DNA from 2 places in the Thalassotalea euphylliae genome. Region 2 is predicted to be linked to the other one. Evidence: riboswitches for the same ligand, from Rfam matches in the RefSeq annotation. Region 2 holds a riboswitch; the other holds the start of a gene.
The links. A riboswitch is a leader RNA that binds a small molecule or an ion and turns the genes downstream of it on or off. The one in region 2 is predicted to bind thiamine pyrophosphate.

Region 1: linked by a shared signal. The riboswitch ahead of thiC (phosphomethylpyrimidine synthase ThiC) and the one ahead of DXX94_RS02135 (TonB-dependent receptor) in region 2 are both predicted to bind thiamine pyrophosphate.

What each region holds. Positions count from the first base shown of each region.
Region 1 is NZ_QUOT01000001.1:2,763,364-2,775,076, forward strand. It holds gene thiE (thiamine phosphate synthase) at 1-1,330, opposite strand, end outside; gene DXX94_RS12255 (thiazole synthase) at 1,363-2,157, opposite strand; gene thiS (sulfur carrier protein ThiS) at 2,160-2,408, opposite strand; gene DXX94_RS12265 (FAD-dependent oxidoreductase) at 2,405-3,616, opposite strand; gene thiC (phosphomethylpyrimidine synthase ThiC) at 3,622-5,601, opposite strand; TPP riboswitch at 5,726-5,824, opposite strand; gene DXX94_RS12275 (M1 family metallopeptidase) at 5,994-7,727, shown strand; gene DXX94_RS12280 (c-type cytochrome) at 7,809-8,108, opposite strand; gene DXX94_RS12285 (protein adenylyltransferase SelO) at 8,231-9,703, shown strand; gene DXX94_RS12290 (DUF3630 family protein) at 9,691-10,023, shown strand; gene DXX94_RS12295 (GGDEF domain-containing protein) at 10,091-11,104, opposite strand; gene DXX94_RS12300 (DUF885 domain-containing protein) at 11,354-11,713, shown strand, end outside.
Region 2 is NZ_QUOT01000001.1:471,346-483,058, reverse strand. It holds tRNA gene DXX94_RS02180 (tRNA-Gly) at 22-97, shown strand; tRNA gene DXX94_RS02175 (tRNA-Cys) at 155-228, shown strand; tRNA gene DXX94_RS02170 (tRNA-Leu) at 233-319, shown strand; tRNA gene DXX94_RS02165 (tRNA-Gly) at 363-438, shown strand; gene DXX94_RS02160 (putative bifunctional diguanylate cyclase/phosphodiesterase) at 979-2,850, shown strand; gene DXX94_RS02155 (TolC family protein) at 3,098-4,744, shown strand; gene DXX94_RS02150 (efflux RND transporter periplasmic adaptor subunit) at 4,731-6,068, shown strand; gene DXX94_RS02145 (efflux RND transporter permease subunit) at 6,065-9,175, shown strand; gene hinT (purine nucleoside phosphoramidase) at 9,248-9,610, shown strand; TPP riboswitch at 9,779-9,941, shown strand; gene DXX94_RS02135 (TonB-dependent receptor) at 10,068-11,713, shown strand, end outside.

The DNA.
Region 1 (11,713 bases), 2.3 Mb from region 2:
GATCTTCTTGTCCTAAGTGCACTCCATAGGCACCGTGTTTTATCGCCAGTTGCCAGTAATCATTGATAAATAACCGAGTAATTGTGTTACTCGTTAGTTTTACTGCTTGGGCAATTTGCCTGTCGATTTCATCAAACGGTAAGTCTTTCAGCCTGAGTTGGATAATATTGAGCTCAAGCGGTAGCAGTTTCTTTAGCCAATCGAGTGAGTCAATTACGGGATAAAGACCTAGCTTTTCTTCCTTTTCTTTGCAGGACTTATTGCTGGAATCTGTGCATAAACCATTGTCTATGCCATTACCTAAACCGAGCGAAGGAAAGCCAGACTTGGGTAAATTTATATAACTGTTAACTACGTCAGGAAAATATCTATCATCCGTGGGAAATCCGCCAATAGCAAAAGCGCCGTAGTAGCGATTTTTTCCTACATTCTGACTTAGCCCCTGATTAATAAATGCTTTTGTTAAGGTGAGTGCGTCACGTAATAAATAACCTTGCGCTAATAATAAGGTGAGTGCCGATGCAAAAGCACAACCTGAGCCATGGCTGTAACTCGTATTGATTCTTTCGCTGGAAACTTTTAATGTGTTTAGCTGAGTTTTGCTAGCTGGGTCACAATTCTCAACTAGTGAATAAGCACTGTCTAAACAAGTGCCAATATCGTTGCTGTGCCCACCTTTTACCACAACCGTTGTAACCCCTTGGTAGAGCAATTGTAAAGCAGCTTGCTCGGTTGTTTTCTCAAGCTTATTACCCGAACTTTTCTCTGTATCTTTCTGTGTTTCTGTCTTTAGGCAAGTAAGCGCTTCAAGTTCAGGTAAATTAGGCGTGATGACATCAAGGTATGGCAATAATGTTTGGATCGCTACGGGATCGATTTGGCTAAACTTACCGCCAACACTGGCATTAGCGACGGGATCATAGACAGTGATCAGTGCAGGATCTTGTTGTTTGAGCCGCGCCAATAGCTCGATCAGCCAATTGACTTGATGATCGTTTGCCAACAAACCAATCTTAATAGCAGTGGGTGGCTTATCCTTGATAAGTAGTTTGGCCTGCTCATCAAGTATTTCTGTAGCGACAGGGTTTACCGCAATTAAGCACTCTGAATTTTGACTGGTATTGGCGGTGATCAGTGTACAAATTTCGACATTGTCTTGGCTGAGGTTAAGAGAAAGACTAAGTGAAAGGCTATGCATGGTTTTGATATCGGCTGCAATTCCCGCTCCGCCAGAGCAATCACTGCCGGAAATTGTCCAAATAATTGGTTTGGGCTTTTGTGTATCAATTGCTTTATCTGATGCTGGGTGGTGTGAACGCGGTGTGCTCATAAAAAACTCTTACTACTCTCTCGACTTGCTGATTAAGTTTGATGCCAAAATGGGGTATCGAGTGTTGGGGTGCTTGGCTGTGCAGTCTGGCGCTCAGGCATAATGCCAGCCTGTTGCGCCAGTTCTCCTGCCTGCATGGCATAGGAAAATGCTTTAGCCATAGCAACAGGATCACTCGCTAGCGCAACCGCACTGTTAAGCAGCACGCCGTCATAACCTAACTCTAGCGCTTGCACCGCATCTGAAGGCTTTCCAATGCCGGCATCAACAATTAAAGTTGCTTGGGGTAAACGGCTGCGAATCGTGGCGAGATTATAGGGGTTCATCAAACCTTTCCCTGTGCCTATTGGCGATGCCCACGGCATGATCACTTCACAACCTAAATCATAAAGGCGCTGGCATAAGACTAAGTCATCTGTGCAATACGGCAATATTTGAAAGCCATCGTCAATTAAGGCTTTGGTTGCTTTGAGTAACTCAATGGGATCGGGTTGCAAGTTGTAGTCGTCACCAATCACTTCTAGTTTAAGCCAGTTGGTTTGGAATAACTCACGTGACATGTGCGCTAAGGTGACGGCTTCATTGGCCGTTTTGCAGCCTGCGGTATTGGGCAATAGCTTAATTTGATGCTCATCGGCGAGTTGTTGTAAATACTGCCAGATCATTTGCCCGCCCTGCTCTGCTGGTGCTTGGCGTTTAAGTGACAAGGTCATCACTTGTGCGCCGCTGGCAATGACCGCTTGCTGCATAATGGCTGGGCTTGGATAAAGTGCCGTACCAATCAGTAGTCGGCTATCAATCTCAGTGCCGTAGACGGAAAGTGACATGCTTAACCTCCTTGGATCGGCGAAAATAGCTCAACACTTGCGCCGTTGCTGAGCGATGTTGCTTTGTAATCACTCTTGGCAACAAAGGTTTGATCGACGGCTACCGCAAATAACTTAGGCTCTGGGTGCACTGAAAAATATTGGTCAAGCAGCTGGCTCACTGTAATGTCTGTTTCTTTGTGTTCAGTCTCTTGGAGTTCAGCTTGATCAAGGGTGAAAGTTTCACCATTAACTATATAGGTATTGGTCATTGTTTTGCTCTGGGATTGTTTTTACCGTCAACGTATAGCCATTCAAAAAACGCTGGCGGCGCTGAGTTAGAGGGCTTGCTGGTGCTCGATGCATTAAGTTGCTGAGCAACCAAGTGTAACCCCGCTGCTAGCATCACTGGCGCGAGTAAATAACCGTGGCGATATAGACCGTTGAGCTGTATTAGCCCTGCTTGGCTTATTGCTTGTGGCCGGTTGTCGGCAAACGCTGGGCGGCTGTTGCTGAGCTGCTCAATAATCTGCGCCTCGGCAAAGCCTGGGTGTAGGCTATACAAGGCAGAAAGCAGTTCAAGTGCCGATTGCACTGTAACTTTACCCGTTGCCCCACTTTCTATTTCTGTCGCACCAATTACGTATTCATGGTTGGCTTTCGGCGCGATATAAAGTTTGTATCTTGGGTGCATTAAACGCACTGGCAGTGAAAATTCGACGTCCGGCGCATGCACCCTGATGACCTCTCCGCGCACTGGCCTTAACATCGGCAGTGCTCCCTGATCTTCAATATTGGCATCGGTATTCGCACCGATATTGGTACCAGCTTGGGTATAAATGGCACTTGCGCCGATGCCACGACAATCAATGACCAAGTCAAATTGCTCAATACCTGAGTTGGTGTGAACTTGGAACGGAGATACGGCTAGCACTTGCGTTTGTGCATGCCAATTGATTACTGCATTTTCTTGCAGTGCACTCGCCAATGCGTTGAGTAGTTGATGATTATCAATACAGCCTTCCCCTTGCAGGTATGCACCGTTTTCAAAGCGCTCTGCTAATGCGGGTGCTTGCTGGGCAAGTTCGCTTTTGCTCAGTAATTGAAGTTGAGCTTGCGGATAGTGATGGCTGATATGGCGTGTAAAGCGTTCATAGTCACCTTGGTCCACGCTGTGGCTAACGCAAATAGAACCGTTTGCTTGAAAGTCAACTGGACTGGCAAGTTCGCCGAGTAGTTTGGGCCACATGGTTAGTGCTGCCTCGCCCATGGCGACAATCTCAGGTTCACAGCTTAACGACTCGCCATAAGGCGTCAGCAAACCCGCTGCCGTGTAGGCAGCACTTTGCCGACCATCAATAGCGTCTTTGTCGTATAGGCTGATCTGATGTCTGTTATTGTGCGTGTTACTCGCTAGGCTCAGCTGCCAGGCCATTAAACGACCTAGCAGCCCCGCACCAACAATTGCGATATTGGCCACGGTATTTACCTTGCTTGATGATAAATTTCAGAGCCAGTTGCTTTAAATTCAGCCGACTTCTCCGCCATACCTTGGGCAAGCGTTTTATCAATGGCATCACGGCTAACGCTGACGGTTTCGTCTGCGAGCTTGATTTCAATGCGTTGCTCGGCCTCTAGTTTTGCCGCATAGTCGCGAACATCTTGGGTGATTTTCATCGAGCAGAATTTTGGCCCACACATTGAGCAAAAATGGGCGATTTTGCCTGACTCTTGCGGCAAGGTTTCGTCGTGGTATTCACGGGCGCGCTCAGGATCTAAACCAAGATTAAATTGGTCGTGCCAGCGAAATTCGAAGCGCGCTTTTGACAATGCATTATCGCGAATTTGTGCACACGGGTGCCCTTTTGCTAAATCGCCTGCATGCGCGGCAATTTTGTAGGTGATTAAGCCTTCTTTCACATCTTCCTTGTTAGGCAAGCCCAAGTGCTCTTTTGGCGTCACGTAGCACAGCATGGCACAGCCGTACCAGCCAATATTTGCGGCACCAATCCCCGAGGTGATGTGGTCATAACCGGGCGCGATATCTGTCGTCAGTGGCCCTAAGGTATAAAATGGCGCTTCGTGACAATGTTCCAGTTGCTCGTCCATATTCGCCTTAATCATATGCAGTGGCACATGACCAGGACCTTCAATCATCACTTGGACATCGTGTTGCCAAGCGATTTTGGTCAGCTCACCTAAGGTATGAAGCTCAGAGAATTGTGCTTCGTCGTTGGCATCGGCAATAGACCCCGGACGCAGGCCGTCACCTAATGAAAAGGCAACATCGTACTGCTTACAAATTTCGCAAATATCTTCAAAGTGGGTGTAAAGGAAGTTTTCTTGATGATGCGCTAAACACCACTTTGCCATAATAGAACCACCGCGCGAGACGATACCTGTCACGCGTTTTGCTGTCATCGGCACATAGCGCAACAGCACACCGGCGTGAATAGTAAAGTAGTCCACGCCCTGCTCTGCTTGTTCAATTAAGGTGTCGCGAAACACTTCCCATGTTAAGTCTTCGGCAATGCCGTTTACTTTTTCGAGTGCTTGATAAATCGGTACTGTACCAATTGGCACTGGCGAGTTACGCACAATCCACTCGCGCGTTTCGTGAATATAGCGGCCAGTGGATAAATCCATCACAGTATCTGCGCCCCACTTGGTTGACCACACCAGCTTTTCCACTTCTTCTTCAATGGACGAGGTAACCGCCGAGTTGCCAATATTGGCGTTCACCTTGATCAAAAAATTACGGCCAATAATCATTGGCTCAGACTCAGGGTGATTGATATTAGCGGGAATTATGGCACGTCCTGCGGCCACTTCTTGGCGTACAAACTCAGGGGTAATCTGCTCGGGAATGTTAGCGTGACCAGCTTCGGTAAACTTGGCTCCAAAGCCCTGCCCGTCGTGGCGTTGGCTGAGGATTTCGTCTTTCATTTCTGCCCGTTTGGTATTCTCGCGAATGGCAATATATTCCATTTCCGGCGTGATAATACCTTGGCGCGCATAATGTAACTGGGTGACGTTTTTTCCTGCTTTGGCTCTACGCACTTTTGGCAGGTTCTCAAAGCGAATATGGTCTAACCCTTCATCAGCCAAACGCTGCTGACTATAACCTGATGTCGCGCCCGTAAGCTCTTCGGTATCTGCGCGCTCGGCTACCCATGCACTGCGCAGCTTAGGTAATCCTTCATGAACGTTAACGCTAACGTTTGGATCGGTGTAAACGCCAGAGCTGTCGTACACACGAATCGGCTCGTTAGGTTCAAAAATGGGGTTTTCTTCGGTGCCGCCGACAAAAGTATCGCCAACGTCTATCTCTCGCATGGCTACTTGGATATTGTGTAGCTTGCCCGGTACATAAATCTTGCTGGAATTCGGGTAACTTTGTCCCGACACATTGTTGATAAAGGCTTCCGCCTGCTGACGACGCTCACGTCGCGATAATGAACTCATAGCTCTCACCTAGATAATAATTAATTATATTCGGCGGAGTTGACTAGGTATGACGAGAACAACATAAACCCAATATTATCACGAACAGTAGCCTAAAATTGTCTACAGCTAATTAATATGTTGAGTTTGTGTTGCGCTTGTTCCCTTCGCAGCAATTACGCTGATCAGGTTCTACGGATCCCGCTTTCGCGATCTCAGCCCTATGGCACTCCGACAAGTTCGCTGAGCAAATGACTCGCTTGCTCAGATACTTTTTAGTCTTACAAGAATTTTTACTTTACGCAAGCGCCAGATTCATAAGTTTGGTGACAAACCCACTTTGTCTATGGCTTGCCTTCAACTTGCTAGCAACGCACAATATTGCTCATATTCTCAGAGCGAAGAGTTAAAAAATGATGCCCAACAAATGGTTATCAGCAGCAGTTAGTGCCTTGCTCGTGCTGACCAGTCATCAAGTTAGTGCCCAGCAACCTAGCGAAGCTAAAGGCGAAATTAAGAGCGAAACTAAAAACGACATTAATAAAGCTAAGCTAAATACGCCTGACATTAGCGAACAAAGACAACAGCATTTGCGCGGTGCAATTACCGCTGAACGCGCTTGGTGGGATGTAAAGCATTATCAGCTATCGATGACTGTCGATATTGGTGACCGATCTTTTTCTGGCGAAAACATCATAACTTATCAAGTAATTGATAATGCTAAAGAATTACAAATTGAGCTACAAGCACCCATGAAGCTTGAAGCTGCTGTGCAAGCAGGGCAATCCTTGGCGATTCGTCAAGAAGGCTACAGTTACTTTATTTCGCCAAACGAGCTACAGCAAATAGGTCAGGAATATCAGTTAACCTTAACCTTTTCGGGTCAGCCTCATGAGGCGAAAAATGCCCCTTGGGATGGCGGTATTACTTGGTCGGAAGATGAAGGTGGCATGCCTTTTATTGCCTCGTCAAACCAAGGGATCGGTGCCAGTATTTGGTGGCCTAATAAAGATCACGGCTACGACGAACCCGATCGCGGAATTGATATGTTGATTGAAGTGCCAAGACCTTTGTTCAACGTCTCTAATGGCCGTTTAATTAACATTGAAGATCAAGGTGATAGCCGAGTTTTCCACTGGCGCGTGATCAACCCAATTAACAATTACGGTGTGAATATCAATATTGCTGATTACGTCAATTTTGCCGAGCAGTATCAAGGTGAAAATGGCGTGTTAGATATGGACTATTACGTGCTACGTGCCAACGAAGAAAAAGCGCGCGTACACTTTGGTGATGCCAGGCGAACTATCGAAGCGCTAGAGCATTGGTTTGGCCCATATCCGTTTTATCAAGACAGTTACAAGCTGGTTGAAGCTCCGTATTTGGGTATGGAGCATCAAAGCTCAGTCACGTATGGCAACAAATATCAACAAGGCTACAAAGGACGTGATCTCAGCGAGACAGGTTGGGGCTTAAAGTGGGATTTCTTGATTATTCACGAAACCGCACACGAATGGTTTGCTAACAGTATTACGGCTAAGGATGTTGCTGATTTATGGATACAAGAGAGCTTTACCACCTACGCTGAAGGTTTGTTTGTTGAGTATCACTACGGCAAAGCGGCAGGGGCAGAGTACTTGCGAGGGCAACGCCAGAATATTCGCAACGATAAGCCGATGATAGGGACTTATCACCAACACGAAGTGGGTTCGTACGATATTTACCCCAAAGGTGCGAATATGCTGCATACGCTTCGTCAGCTCATTGATGACGACAGCAAATGGCGTGAGATTCTACGTGGTTTAAACAAGGTTTTTTATCATCAAACCGTTACTACCCAGCAAGTGGAAGACTATATCGCTACACAATCTGGGCTCGTGCTTAATAAGTTTTTTGATCAGTACCTGCGCGACAGCCGTATTCCTGTGCTGGAATATCGACTAATGGACGGCGAATTTAAAGCTCGTTGGCGTCATGTAGTGGATGGTTTTGCGATGGCAATTCCGGCGAAGTTTACTGGTGGTGTGGCATCTGATCAGCAAAATTTTGCGCTGACAACAGATTGGCAAACCTTCGAACTATCGCAGGGTGCGACAGGTATTCAGTGGGACAAAAACTACTATATCGCGCAGCTTTTGATTGAGTAAACGATCGATAAGAAATTTGTCAGGCGTTAGAAAAACAAAAAGCGCTCAAATGAGCGCTTTTGCCAAGCCCACAGTAATAAATTACTTAAGGCTAGCGTAGTACGCAGCTAAGTTAGCTACGTCTGCATCAGTTAGGCCCATCGCCATAGGAGCCATTACTGGATCTTTACGTGCGCCAGATTTGAAATCTTTTAATTGCTTCGCAATGTAAGCTTCTTTTTGGCCAGCAAGGTTAGGGTACATTGGAATAGCAGAAATACCTTCTGCGCCGTGACAAGCTGCACACATTGCTGATTTTGCTTTACCCGCTGCAACGTCGCCCGCGAATGCTGGAGCTACCATCATTGCTGCAGTTGCAATAGCAAGAGTCATTTTTTTCATAATGTCTGTCTCTCTTAATGATTAGATTTTTCTGAGCCTTAGTCGATTATATGGAAAAAGACCTAAGTTGTCCTAGATTTTTTAGTATTATGTAAACACTTACTATGACTGAAGTAATTACGATGTCCGAGCCAATTGCGTTTAATTTCGACAATCGACTTGTAAAGCATTTACCTTTTATTTATCGACCTGTATCGCCGACTCCTTTAGTGAATTCGCATTTGGTGGCGACCAGTGACGCTATGCTAGCAGAGCTTGGCATTGCAAAAGATGATTTACATCAAACTAATTTTGTTGATGTTTTTGCTGGCAAGGTAATACCTAAAGGTGGCTATTTTCATGCGCAAGTTTACAGCGGTCACCAATTTGGCCAATACGTGCCGCAATTAGGTGACGGGCGAGCCATTAGCTTCGGCGAAATTATTGCGAAGTCTGGCCAGCGGTTAGATGTTCAGCTCAAAGGAGCAGGGGAAACGCCATTTTCTCGTATGGGCGATGGCAGGGCAGTACTGCGCTCTTGTATTCGCGAATTCCTCGCTAGTGAGGCGATGGCGGCGCTTGATATTCCCACCACACGAGCGCTATGCATTATTGGTAGTGAACACGATGTTTATCGCGAGAGCGTCGAAAAGGGCGCGATCATGACGCGAACGTCGCCGAGTTATATTCGTTTTGGTCACTTTGAATATTGGTTTCATCAAGGGAAAAAAGATGAACTCAATCAGCTCGCAGATTTCTGTTTAGCTGAATACTTTCCTGAGTGTTTAACGCAGGAAAACCCACACAAAGCCATGCTGGCGGCGATTGTACAATCAACTGCGATGTTAATTGCTAAATGGCAAGTACATGGTTTTGCGCATGGGGTAATGAATACCGACAATATGTCGATTCTTGGCCTGACCATAGATTACGGCCCGTTTGGCTTTCTTGATGACTATCAACCTAGTTTTATTTGCAATCATTCTGATCATACGGGGCGTTATGCCTTTGATCAGCAGCCGAGTATTGGCCTGTGGAATTTAAATGCGCTGGCTATTACTTTCTCTGACTGGTTATCAACCGAAGAAATTCGCGCAGCGCTGAGCCAGTATGAGCCAATATTCGTGCAACACTATATTTCGTTAATGCAGCGAAAGCTTGGGCTGGCAACATGGCAAGATGAAGATCAGGCATTGTTAGGGGAGTGGTTAACACTGCTAGCCAAGCAAAAAGCAGATTACACCTTGAATTTCAGGCTGCTTAATCAAGTGTTTGTCGATGATGTTGATAATCAGCAATGCCAAAAGTTGTTAGCGCATTTTAACGATAAACAAGCGGTTATTGAGTGGCTTAAAAAGTATCGCCAGCGATTAGCGGACGATGACATGACAGATAGTGCCCGCCACCAAATTCAAAACCAGCATAACGCGAAATTTATCTTACGCAATTACTTAGCTCAGCAGGCGATAAGGCAAGCAGAGCAGGGTGATTACACTGAAATTGAGCGCCTACAAGGCGTCTTACAAACCCCATTTGATGAGCAAGCAGGCGCTGAGCAATATGCACTGCCAGCGCCAGAGTGGGGCAAGCATTTGGAAATATCATGCAGCAGTTAACGCAACCCTCCTCACTTTTAGTTTCAGCAGTATTTTTGCGTGATGATCATCTCGATATTCGTTTTGATGGTGAGTTTGACGAAGAAGATTTCGATATCGCGACCGAGGTGGTATTGAGTCAGTTAGCGCAGGTTAGTATCTTGGAAAAAATCCCCGGTGCCGATTGCCATAATGTTAGGTTCCGTGCGCAAGTGGCGGAAGATTTTGGTTATTTTGTCTTAAATTTTGAAGTGTATAGCCAGTCATGCTGGTTAGAGCCTGAGTCTATTGATGAACAACCTTTACTAGAAGTTATTTGTGGGTCATTAACGGGCAATTAGCAAAGCTGACACTATTGGCTGTTAGAGAGCTTTTACTTCGAAGTGAGTAAAAAAGTTAAGCAGGCAGCTAAGCAGGAAGCATAGATACTTGATTTAGACCTTTTTGCTGAGCATTTGATAGTGCTTTTTGGGTGCGGCTAAGTAAGCTATTTAATGTTTCTTTTTGCTTGAACTCACTAACGCCAAGTGAGATTGTCATTTGTGGCAAACGAATACCAGATTTACTGCTGATAAAGCGTATTTTCTCTACACCTTGGCGAATTTTCTCGGCAATTTCGCTTGCGATTCCCATTTCAACATCAGGCAGCAGAATAAGAAACTCCTCATTCCCTGTGCGAACAGGTAAGCCACTTTCACCCACGTAGTTACTTACCTTGTTGGCAATCTTAGACAAAATAACATCGCCAATTAGCGAGCCGAATTTATTACTAAACAGCTTAAAGTCGTCAACACTGACAACCAAAGCTGCGATTTGACGGTCCGGTGATTCACTCACCCATGTATCAAAATGCTTGCTCAGTGCCTTTCGGTTGTATAACCGAGTCACTGGATCTAGGTAGATTTCTTTACGTGCCGCACTAAATTCTTGATACAAGTTGTCTGCTTGCTGCTCGGTTTTTGCAAGTTGCTTCAACAATGACGTTTGTTGCTGCTTAAGTAGTTCAACTGTCTGCGATAATCGCGATAGGGCCTGCGCTGCTTGCTCTTTATCGCCATCTCGCACTGATGCAATATTAGTGTCGAGTGCAGACAGCAATTTATTACCTTTCGCATTAGCGTTATGACAAGTTTCGCTGAGCTGGGCAGTTAGTTGCTTAGCATCATCAAAAATATCGTCGCGCAAGTTACTTTGACCAAGTACATGGTCTTGGTAAAGCTGCTCAATGAGAAAGTTATCGAGGTGATTATTGGCAAATAAATGTTGATCTATCTTAGTGATAAGCGGTGTGTTTTTTTCGCAAATGTATTCGTAACCAATTGCGTAATTTATTGGGGTTGCAGGCAACTTCCACTGTGCTAACAGCTTAAGTGTTTTTGCCATTTTAACTTGTGCTTGTGCTAAGGAATCATGATGCTTCAATGATTCACCCCAAAAAATCTAACTACTCAGCCATTCTGGCGAAAAATGCTGAAAACTTCTAGCCTTACAAACAACTTTTATCGATTAATAGAGCAAATAGTTTAATGAATGCGTGTTATTTACCCAGAAAGGCTGTTGTGCGAATCGAAATAGCTTTGTGTTAGCCTTAAGTTGCAAGGGCGTATCGCCAAGGTAAAATAAATGCACAATAACCGCTTAATAAAGCTCGATTACGGAAGCAATAAGCTAATGAAATACCCCATTATACTCATGTTGTTCATGCTGACGGCGTGTAGCCAAACTGCGCTAAAAAGTAAGCCCAATGCCGATCAACAACTAGCCAACGTGATTGATACTTATCACGACTACGAGCAGCAAAGTAGCCCATTCAATAACCCAGAGCCAGGCAAAACTAATGGGCAATTGCCAGATTTAAGTGCCGCGGCATTAGCTGAAAATCATCAACAACTGACGGCTATTTTAGCGAAAGTGAATGCTATTGACGTCGAGTCACTTAGTACTGCTAACCAAATTAATCGGTCAGTACTGCAATATCGCATTCAAAATCAGGTAGACAATTACCTAAATAAAGAACACCTCATGCCAATT
Region 2 (11,713 bases):
ACAGGGAGTCAGCGTCAGGAAGCGGCTGTAGCTCAGTTGGTAGAGCACCACCTTGCCAAGGTGGATGTCACGAGTTCGAGCCTCGTCAGCCGCTCCAAATTCTCTTTCTTGTTAAGAGATAACTTCAAGGAATACTACCCAGTCGTAGTGATATGGCGGGTTGGCAGAGTGGCTATGCAGCGGATTGCAAATCCGTGGACCTCGGTTCGACTCCGGGACCCGCCTCCATAATGCCCGGGTGGTGGAATTGGTAGACACAAGGGATTTAAAATCCCTCGCTTGTAAGAGCGTGCCGGTTCAAGTCCGGCCCTGGGTACCATTTCACTATGATAAGTGGATAGTTAAAAGTTTTTCTTCATATTGCGGCTGTAGCTCAGTTGGTAGAGCACCACCTTGCCAAGGTGGATGTCACGAGTTCGAGCCTCGTCAGCCGCTCCAAATTCCCAATAAACTCTTATAAAAATACACAGACAATATTCACTATATAATTCTCTGTATTCATTTCTTATCTTAATTTTTTCAAGTATTGCGTTAAAAACCGTTGTTACCAGTTTGTCCTCGCTACGACTACATTCATCGAATAATTCACACTTGTTAAGCCCTGAAACGATAGCCCCTTCGAAAGCTCATTTGAGTAGTTATTCTATTGGTTAACCCTTAGCGGTTAATATGTAATCCATATTTAACAAAGTGTTAACAAGTGTGAAATAAAGTTACCTTAATTCCGCAATTGTTTATAAATTGCTATTCACTTTTATGTAGTTTGAATGCAATATGTAGCTAATATGTAATTTTACGTTAGTACTTTTTCAGACGTCTATATATGACGTGCAGTCGAATGAATCGATTGGTTGCTAGAAAAGAATAAGTGCTGGAAGCATTAAACAGGTTTAGTTTTTGAAAAAGCTGGCAGTAAAACTTTTTAATACTTTTATGACAACGCTGATAATGATCAGCATTATGTCTTATGTGTTATTTGTGTCTAGTTTATCGAAAGAGCTAGAGCAACCTAACAAGTTCCCAAGTATTGAACTCAAACAACAAAGCGTACAACCGCTTTCTACCTTAGAGCAAGTCTACACAGATGCCTTGCTACTCAGTAATATCACCAAAATAGATAATACTTTGGCGATCAGTTTTACTGATGAAACAGGGCAACGAAAAACAATCGCCTTAAGACCTGTATTGTTTAAAACCTTTGTTGATATTGTTCTTCCGCTAACTGCCCTTATCGCTGTCGCTGCCATCATGTTTATGATGTCGGGGAAATATCATCGCACTCGCTTAAATGTCAAAATGGCAGCTTTAGTTAGTAAAGCTGAGCAAACTGCAGATGTCTTTGGTAAGGAATTAAAACCTGACGAAGGCCAATCATCTCTTACTCGTATCAACATGGCCTTGGATGGCTTGTCGTCGTTTGCGAATGAATATCACGCCCGTTCAATTAATAATGCTCATCGCGATCGCTTAACTGGTTTAGTGAATCGCCATCGCTTTTTAGAGCATATAACGGAAAGATTGGGGGAGAATGGGCAGGAAACTAAAAAAAGCGGTTTGCTGTTTATAGATTTAGACGGCTTTAAGCAAGTTAATGATTCATTTGGTCACTCCTTCGGTGACGAAGTACTTATTCAAGTCGCAGAGCGTTTATTAACCATTGTACGCACTGAAAAGTTGTCTTATGAATGTAACGACAATTCAGGTCTTGAATACAGCCTTGCCCGTTTAGGTGGTGATGAATTTACCTTGTTTGTGGAGGACTTATCTGAGTCTTCACGAATGATTGAAATTGCCAAGAATGTACTAAAAGAAATAGAAAAAGACTTCGTGCTTGGTAATAAAGAGATCAAGATCAGTGCAAGCATTGGTATTGCTATCTATCCAGACAGTGCTAATTCTCCCGAGGCATTGGTTCAAATGGCAGATGTTGCTATGTACCGTGCGAAAAAAGAAGGGCGTGGTATTTATCGCATCTACTCTCCAGAAATGGGCAGTAACATGAGGCGATACCATTATTTACTGGAAGAAATGCGTGTCGCACTTGATACCAATAGTTTTACACTTTCATTTCAACCGATAATTAATGTAGATGGCAGTGCCATTAGTTATTTTGAGGCATTGGTTCGTTGGCACCACCCAGCTGAAGGTAGCATTGCACCAAGCGAATTTATACCAATTGCAGAAGACTCTAACTTAATCTTAAAACTGGGCGATTGGATATTAGATGAAGCCTGCCGACAAATGGCCGCTTGGTATAATGCGGGTATGTCTAAAACTCGCATTTCGGTAAATTTATCGGGTGTGCAGCTTAAACATCGTTCTTTGTACCAATGGGTAATGGCAAGTTTGAATAAAATTGGCCTGCCACCAAGTTCGTTGATGCTTGAAATTACCGAATCCTCATTTATCGATTTGTCTGATAATACTGTTGATGAGCTTAACAAGTTGCGCAACGAGGGGATTATTATTGCTATAGATGATTTTGGCACAGGCTTTAGTTCGTTATCGTTATTGGCTAATTTGCCAGTCGATGTGCTAAAAATCGATAAATTATTTGTTAGCCAAGCAACAAAAAATACCAAGTACAATAAAATTATCCAATCAATAGCCGATCTCTCTAAGCAACTAGATTTAAAAGTCGTTGCCGAAGGTATTGAGGATATCGAACAATTAGAACTGCTCAAATCTTTAGGTATTGTTTATATTCAAGGATATTTAATTAGCCGCCCGCAAACTTCAGCACATGTTGGTGACAAAGTGTTAAAACAAAGTGTTAGTCACCTTTCTATGACAGGTACTGGTGTCTGGCCACCACAAAAATCACGCGTTGTGAGTTCAGCATTTAGTTAATTTATAACTTTTGATTTTCTAAACCTTATTTCGTCAATGCTCTTTACTGGTCAAATGTTTTTAATGGTATCAGTTGCGTATTGATACCTAGGCAAGTTGTTTGGCTAGCTCCTCAAAGTTTCAACTTTCATAAACTTACGATTGTAAAGTATCGTAAATCTAATTTTGTTCTCTACAGCTCACAATTACTATGACAGTCGTTAATCGACCATCATTTTGGCGAGTACTACAAAATTAGGAATAATGTGTGAAGAAATCGAGTTCTAAACCTTGCTCAATTCCGACATATCGACCGACGGCACGCGCAATCACCAAAGTATCCAATAGAATTGTGTGCACTGGGCTGATATTACTGGCAACAGGTTGTGCTTCTCAGTCAGCGATATCAGAATTGGCAAAAAAACTGCCATTACCAGAGCAGTGGCAAACACAAGCCGCTCAACCACAAACAGATATACATAGAGTAGCGGAACCAGCATCAGACAGACAATTGGATGGCGGGGAGCTAACCTCGAATCAAGGTGTAGCGGGTGAATGGCAGTCAATTGTCAATAGTGAATTACTCAATAAACTTATTCGCGCTGGCTTAGCTAACAACTATCAGCTAAAGGCTAGCTACCAAAATTTGTTAGTTACGAAAGAACAGTTAAATATTGCAGATGCGAACGATTTTCCCGAACTATCACTTGCCATCAATCAAAGCCGACGAAAATCGGTTAGTGCTGAACAAGCAAGTTTTTCCAATAGCGCCGACCTAAGTTTACAGCTAAGTTACGAGCTAGACATATGGGGCAAATTGTCAGCGGAGCAGCGGCAAACGCAGCTTGAATATTCAGCGGCAAAACTCGATTTTAACCAAAGAAAAAATGATCTTATCTCGCAAATCGTATCTTCATGGTATGCCTTGGCACAAGCCCAAACGCTGGTTAACTTGTACCAAGGCCGTGCTGCTAACTTATTAAATAACCTCGATATTATTAATGCTTCTTATAAACTTGGTTTAACTGATGCGCTTGATGTTTACCTTGCACAAAATGAAGTTAACAGTGAACAAGCGCGCGTTGATGCTCAGCAGCAAGTGGTATTGGAGCGTCAACGAGAACTGGAATTATTAGTTGCTAGTTACCCCAAAGGACATTTGGTTAAAAATACACGCTTCGAATTGCCAACATTTGCCAAACAATCGTTGAGTGAATTACCTGCTAGCGTGTTAACCAATAACTTTGAGTTGCAATCAAGCTGGTTGTCTTTGCTCGCAGCTGATGCGGGTGTTGCCGTTGCCCATAAGCAGCGTTTTCCATCAATTAGATTGACGGCATCAGGCGGAGATAGTAGTGACGAGCTGGGAAATCTACTTTCAGGAAACCCGCTCGCTTGGTCCATCAGTGGTGCAATCACAGCACCTTTGTTTAATGCGGGTCGACTGAAATCGCTTGAGCAACAAGCGCGTTTGCAAGTTAAAGCGCAAGAGCAAGCCTATTTAGATCAGGTGTACGGCAAGTTTGCTGATATCGAAAACCAAATTAGCAAGCACTCAGCATTAACCAAGCAACTTAGCCATATTCAGCAAGCGAAGGATAATGCCATTGCAGCGGAAGACTTGTCTTTTGATCAGTATTTAAAAGGCTTGGTGAATTACACAACTGTGCTTGAAGCTCAGCGCAGAGCATTTGACGCACAAACCAACTTGGTAGAAATCACCCATCAAATTATTCAAAACCGCATTGCTATGCTAACCAGTATTGGCGGTAAAAACATAGGCGCTATGCTTGCTGACGGTAACTTATCTAAAAATAATGACGGCGCGATAGCATTCGCATCGAGCACGCTAGCAGAAACTCAGCAGGTGACTTCAGACTCTAACCGTGTAGAAAAACATCATGACGTTCAATAAAAAAATAACCCGATTTGGTGTGCCAATCCTTGTATTGGCAACCTTTATTATTGCGGCTAATTTTGTGGCAAGTAATCCGCCGCAAGCCAAACGCGGTAAACCGAGTGCTGCGCCACAACTTAACGTTGCCGTGCAAACCATTAACAATGAAAAACTAACGCTAAAAATTAGCAGTTATGGCACGGTACAACCGAGAACACAAAGCATATTAATGCCGCAAGTTGCTGGTGAGATCACCGCAATTAGTGACAATTTTCGTGAAGGTGGTTTTTTTGAACAAGGTGAAGTGCTGGTTAAGTTAGACGACAGAGATTACCTTGCAGATATTAATATCGCCAAAGCTAATTTATATAGTGCTAAGCAAGCCTTAACAGAGGAATTAGCACGTGCAGAGCAAGCGAAGCAGGATTGGCAGCGGTTAGGAAACAGTGAGCAAGCCTCTGAGCTAGTGTTACGAAAACCACAGTTACTTGCAGCCGAAGCTGCTGTGTATTCGGCAGAGGCGCAACTAGCAAAGGCACAATTGTCATTAGAACGCACTGAGATTAAAGCACCGTATACGGGACGAATTCTCAATAAAGCTGCAGATCTCGGGCAAGTTGTGTCAGCGAACACTCAGCTTGCCGAAATATTCGCAGTTGACTATGTAGAAGTCCGATTGCCAATTAAAAACAATGATCTGCCCTATATGAACCTGCCAGAGCGCACTCGCTTTGAAACCGAAGTAAAAGTTCAACTACCGAGTGTCACAATATATTCAGAACTCGTGAATGAACAGCAGTGGCAAGGACGAGTGATTAGAACTGAGGGCGCGTTTGATCAAAATTCCCAGCAACTCTTTGTTGTTGCGCAAATTGATGACCCTTACGGTGTGGCGTCTACCAATGGCTTGCCGCTTAAAATTGGCCAATATGTACGAGCTGATATCGAAGGTAAATCGCTGAGCGAGGTCATTAAGATCCCAAATAAAGCCATTTACCAGGGCAGCTATGTGTTTGTGGTTAAAGACGGTTTGTTAAAAAGGCAGGCAATCAATATTGCATGGCAAAATAATGAATTTGCACTGCTGGAACAGGAGCTTACGGAAGGGGAACAAGGGCTTACGGAAGGCGACTTATTAGTACTAACGCCTTTAGGACAGGTAAATTCAGGAACACCTGTTGCTGTAGTGGCTAAAGATGGTCTTAACCTAATCAATAACAAAGTCGCTAGTGCCTCTAGTCAAGCAACTCGTCAGCAAAAACAGCGACAAGTTAAAAACCTTAATGCTGATAAAGCGCAAGTGTCGCAAAACGCGCGGACGAATAAGGAGCCAGCATTATGATCGCTTGGTTCGCCCGTAATCATGTTGCAGCAAATTTATTGATGATCACCATTTTAATGGTGGGCTTGATGTCAATGAATCTGCGTATTCCGCTCGAAGTCTTTCCCTCATTCGATTCTGATGTTGTCTCCGTCAATATCAGCTTACGCGGCGCTTCACCAGAAGATGTTGAGCTGGGTGTGGCGATTAAAGTGGAAGAGGCAGTGCAAGATCTTGAAGGGATCAAAAAGATCACCAGTAGCTCGGTTGAAGGCGCGGCAACAATTAATATCGAAGCAGAATCTGGCTATGATGCCCGTGAATTATTGGCAGATATTAAAAGTCGAGTCGATGCAGTAAATACCTTTCCGGCTGACGCGGAAAAGCCGGTAATTGCGCTTCGTCAACGTCAGCGTGAAGTTATTGCCGTCACCATAGCCTCAAACTATAGCGAAAAAGAGCTTAGAGAGTTTGCGGAAAAAGTACGTGATGATCTACTTAGGCTGCCTGAAGTAACCCAGCTTTCACTTGATGCTGTGCGAAACTATGAAATTGGCATTCATTTATCACAAGACAAGCTACGCGAGTTTAACTTATCACTTAATGCTGTGGCGAGTGCTATCAGTAATAGCTCTGTTGATTTATCTGCCGGTAACATTAAAACCGAAGGTGGTGATGTACTGGTGCGCAGCAAAGGCCAAGCTTATCGCCAAGATGAATTTGAAAGTATTGTCGTGAAAACAAATCCTGATGGCACGATTGTTAAGCTGGGTGATATCGCCAACGTGAATGATGGCTTTGAAGAAACGCCAATGCGAGCGCGCTTTAACGGCCAGCAAGCGGCGTTAATTGAGGTTTACCGTATTGGTCAGCAAAACGCGATTGAAGTCGCTGATGCGGTCAAAGGTTACATCGAACAACAGCAAGATATCTTGCCTGCTGGCTTTACCCTAAGCTATTGGGATGATGACTCAGAAATTGTTAAAAGCCGCTTAAACACGCTAATTAGCAATGCCTTGCAGGGCGGCTTCTTAGTGCTGCTGTTATTAACCTTGTTCTTGCGTCCAAGCATCGCATTTTGGGTGTTTATTGGTATTCCCGTCAGCTTTATGGGCGCCTTTGTGTTTATGCCGTTTTTCGATATTTCGCTAAATATCATGAGCTTATTTGGCTTCATTTTAGTGTTGGGCATCGTTGTTGATGATGCCATTGTCACTGGCGAAAATATTTATCGTCATAGCCAGTTTGCCGAATCAGGCTTGCAGGCAGCGATTAAAGGCACGGAAGAGGTGGCAACGCCAGTGACCTTCGGCATTTTAACCACAATAGCTGCATTTCTGCCGCTGGCCTTTATTGAAGGCACCCGTGGTGCTTTATTCGCGCAAATTCCGATTGTGGTGATTCCTGTTTTACTATTTTCTCTGATTGAATCTAAATTCGTTTTACCTTCCCATTTACGTCATTTGAAGCTACGACACGAAAAAGAAAACACGTCTAAATTACAGGCACTACAACAGAAATTCGCTGATGGTTTTGAGCAAGCCATTATTCAATATTATCAGCCGATATTAGCGCTTGCAGTGCGCAACCGTTTAACCACCTTAATGGGCTTTATCGGCGTCTTGATTTTGATCTTGTCTTTTATTACCAGTGGCTGGACTAAGTTTACGTTTTTTCCGCGTATTCCTAGTGAAACAGCACGTGCTAATTTAGTTATGCCAATTGGCACCAGCTTTGACGTCATTGATGGTTATGTTGAGAAAATGGCGAATGCGGCTATTGAATTGCAAGAAAAGTATCGCGATGAAGAAGGCAATAGCGTGATCACCAATGTGCTTGCCATTACTGGCGGTAATAATACTAATATTGGTCGCGTTCGATTTGAAATTTTGCCAGCAGATAAGAATGAGTCAGGTGTTACTATTCGCCAACTCGTCAATGAATGGCGCGGACTAATAGGGGCATTACCTGGCGCTGAAAGTTTAACTTTTCGCGCAGAAATCGGGCGCGGCGGTGATCCCATTGATGTTCAGCTATCTGCTACCGATCTTGGTTTGTTAAAAACAGTCGCTGAAGAAGTTAAAGGGCGCTTGGCAACTTATCCGACAGTGTTTGAAATTGCCGATAGCTTATCCAATGGTAAAGAAGAGATACAAATCGAATTAACGGAACAAGGTCACGCCATGGGCTTGTCGGTCAGCAGTGTCACTCAGCAAGTACGTAACGCCTTTTTTGGCGTGCAAATTCAACGTATTCAACGGGGCCGAGATGATGTGCGTGTGATGCTGCGCTTTCCACTAGCAGAGCGTTCAGCGATAGCGAATCTCGCCGAAATGCAAATATCAACACCACAAGGTGGCAATGTGCCACTGTCTCACGTTGCCACATTTAACGCTGGTAAAAGTCCGTCAACCATTAGCCGCATTGATCGCTACCGAACCGTTAATGTTACAGCCGATGTTGAAAAAGAAAGCACTAACATGACGGTACTTAATGCAGATTTAAAACCTTTCTTGGATGAACTTGTCGTTAAGTACCCTGGGGTAAGCTATTCACTGGAAGGGGAAGCGCGTGAGCAGAAAGACTCGTTTGGCAGTCTGTTTTACGGCTTAATTTTTGTGTTCTTTATTATCTATTGTTTATTAGCGATTCCGTTTAAATCGTACCTGCAGCCAATTATTGTCATGTCGGTTATACCATTTGGCGCTATTGGTGCAGTGATTGGCCATTGGATCATGGGCATGAACTTGACCATTATGAGTCTGTTGGGATTAATGGCGCTCATTGGTGTGGTTGTGAATGACTCCTTGGTACTCGTTGATTTTGTTAATAAAAAACGAGCAGAAGGGGCAAAGCTAATGGAGTCTGTGTTAATTGCTGGAGCAGCACGTTTTCGCCCAGTAATGCTTACGTCACTAACCACCTTTATTGGCTTGATGCCGCTATTATTTGAAAAAGCGACGCAAGCTCAATTCCTAATTCCAATGGCGGTATCGCTAGGATTCGGGATTATATTTGCTACCTTGATCACCTTAGTTTTAGTACCCGTTAATTATTTGCTGGTGGAAGATCTAAAAAGCGCGTTAAAATTTAGTAAAGACGCTGGGCAGCTCTCCACTGCCAATTAATCCATCGTTGTGTTTAAAGGTACTGGTTTAGCATCATTACCTTTAAATGTTATGATGAAAAAAGGATATAAAATGGACAATACTGACTGGCAAGAAACCATTTTCTCTAAAATTATTCGCCAAGAGATCCCAACCGAATTACTTTATCAAGATGAGTTAGTTACGGCTTTTCGTGATATTTCACCTAGAGCCAAATCACACATACTGATCATTCCCAATAAATTAATTCCAACGGTCAATGATGTCACTGAAAATGACGAATTGGCGCTTGGTCGTTTATTTACTGTAGCTAAGAAACTCGCCGAGCAAGAAGGCATTGCTGAAGATGGCTATCGGCTGATCATGAATTGCAATAAACATGGCGGCCAAGAGGTTTACCATATCCATATGCATTTATTAGGCGGTCAACCCATGGGGCCTATGGTAAGCGTGTAGCTACCTTATACCAACACCATCGAACTAAATATTCATTCGGCTAAAGGTTGATTGATTTTTACTTTGTAAAAAAGCTGCTGTAAAAAAAGATCAATAAAAGGATGAGTATTTACGCATAAGCTATTTGAAATAGTTTGTATACTTTTCGTTAATACTTGATAATATGCCGCGAAAACCAAGGGGTGCGGGTATATCGAAATTACTTTTAGTAATGTATACCTGCTGAGATTGCTGGCTTCTCACATTGTTTTGTTTACATTGTGTTGAAAGTGCAGAACCCTTATTACCTGATCCGGTTAATACTGGCGTAGGGATGGTTAGCACATCATATCTGCATTCTCCGCCGCTTGGCTCCTAAGCATTATGCTGTCGCTCTAACGATATCTGCGTCTGTTTTGGTTTTTACTCAATTTCCTATAACAAAACGCCGATTTTAGAGAAATCGAACGAGAGTATAATGAAAACAAGACAATCAATTCTTGCCGCTGCCATTACCAGTGCTATTTTTTCTTCTGTTGTTTATGCCGAAAATAACAACACGACTTCGCTAGAAGAAGTCGAAGTGATTACCGTTACTTCGGATTTTCGCGACACTAACTTACAAAAAATTCCTGCTTCACTAAGTGTGTTATCGGCACAAGACATTGCTAATTTGAACGCACAAAACTTAGAGGAAGTGATCTCTATTGCGCCTAACGTAAACTTTTCGGCTGGCACCCAGCGAGCGCGTTATTACCAAATTCGTGGCATTGGCGAACGCAGCCAATTCCGTGAGCCAATTAACCCATCGGTTGGTATTATTATTGATGATATCGACTTTACTGGCGTTGGCAGCATTGCTTCATTATTTGATGTTAACCAAACTGAAGTTTTTCGTGGGCCACAAGGCACGCGCTTTGGCGCTAATGCATTAGCTGGTTTAATCAACATCACCACCAATGCACCAAGTAATGATTTTGAAGGCGCAGCTAAACTCACTGCGGGTAATTACGGTAGCTATGGTGCTGGTCTTGCTTTGTCTGGCCCTGCAAACGATAGCGTTAACTATCGCTTTGCATTAGAAAAATACCACAGTGATGGTTTTATCGATAATATTCACTTAAACCGTGATGATACCAATGATCGTGACGAGCTTACTGCTCGGGGTAAACTTGCCATCACGATTAGCGACGACCACCACCTCGATTTGGGCTTGTATTACTTTGATTTTGACAATGGTTACGATGCTTTCTCGCTCGATAACAATCGTCAAACACGCTCAGACCAACCGGGTTTTGATCGCCAAGAAACTTATGCATTAAGTGCTAAATCTCATTATTCAGGTTTTGACTTTGGTGAGCTTGTTACCATAGTGACTCATGCTGACAGTGATATTGACTACGGTTATGACGAAGACTGGAGCTTTGTTGGCTTGCATCCATTCGAATACAGCTCAACTGACCATTATTTCCGTGAAAAAACGAGTTCAACGTTTGAATTAAGAGCCGTTTCAAACAACCAAAGTAAATTGTTTAATGGTACAACGGCATGGGTTGCTGGATTATACGCTAAAACAGAATCAGAAGAGTTGCTGCGAGAATACACCTTTGCTGATGGCGATTTTGGGTCAAACTTCGATACCGATACGATTGCTGCTTATGTTCAGCTAGATAGCCAATTAACGGAAAAGCTGACGTTAACCTCAGGCTTACGTGTAGAAGAGCGCAGTGCCGATTACGATAACACTGACGGTTTAACATTTAGCCCAGACGATACTATGGTAGGCGGTAAATTAGTCTTGTCTTATCAGCAAACGGAGCAAGCATTAGTTTTTGCTTCAATCAACCGCGGTTATAAAGCCGGTGGTGTTAATACCGATGGCAGTTTGCCTGCTGACCTTCGAGAATTTGATCCAGAGTATTTATGGAACTACGAATTAGGTTACAAATACAGCTTTGACGACAACTCGGGTTATGTTCGCGTGACTGCGTTTTACATGGATCGCACTGATATGCAGGTCAACAGTAGTCGCACAGACGTTAGACCTGACGGTAGTGCAGAGTTCATTAGCTATTTAGGTAACGCTGCAGAAGGGAAAAACCAAGGGGTTGAACTTGATGCTAG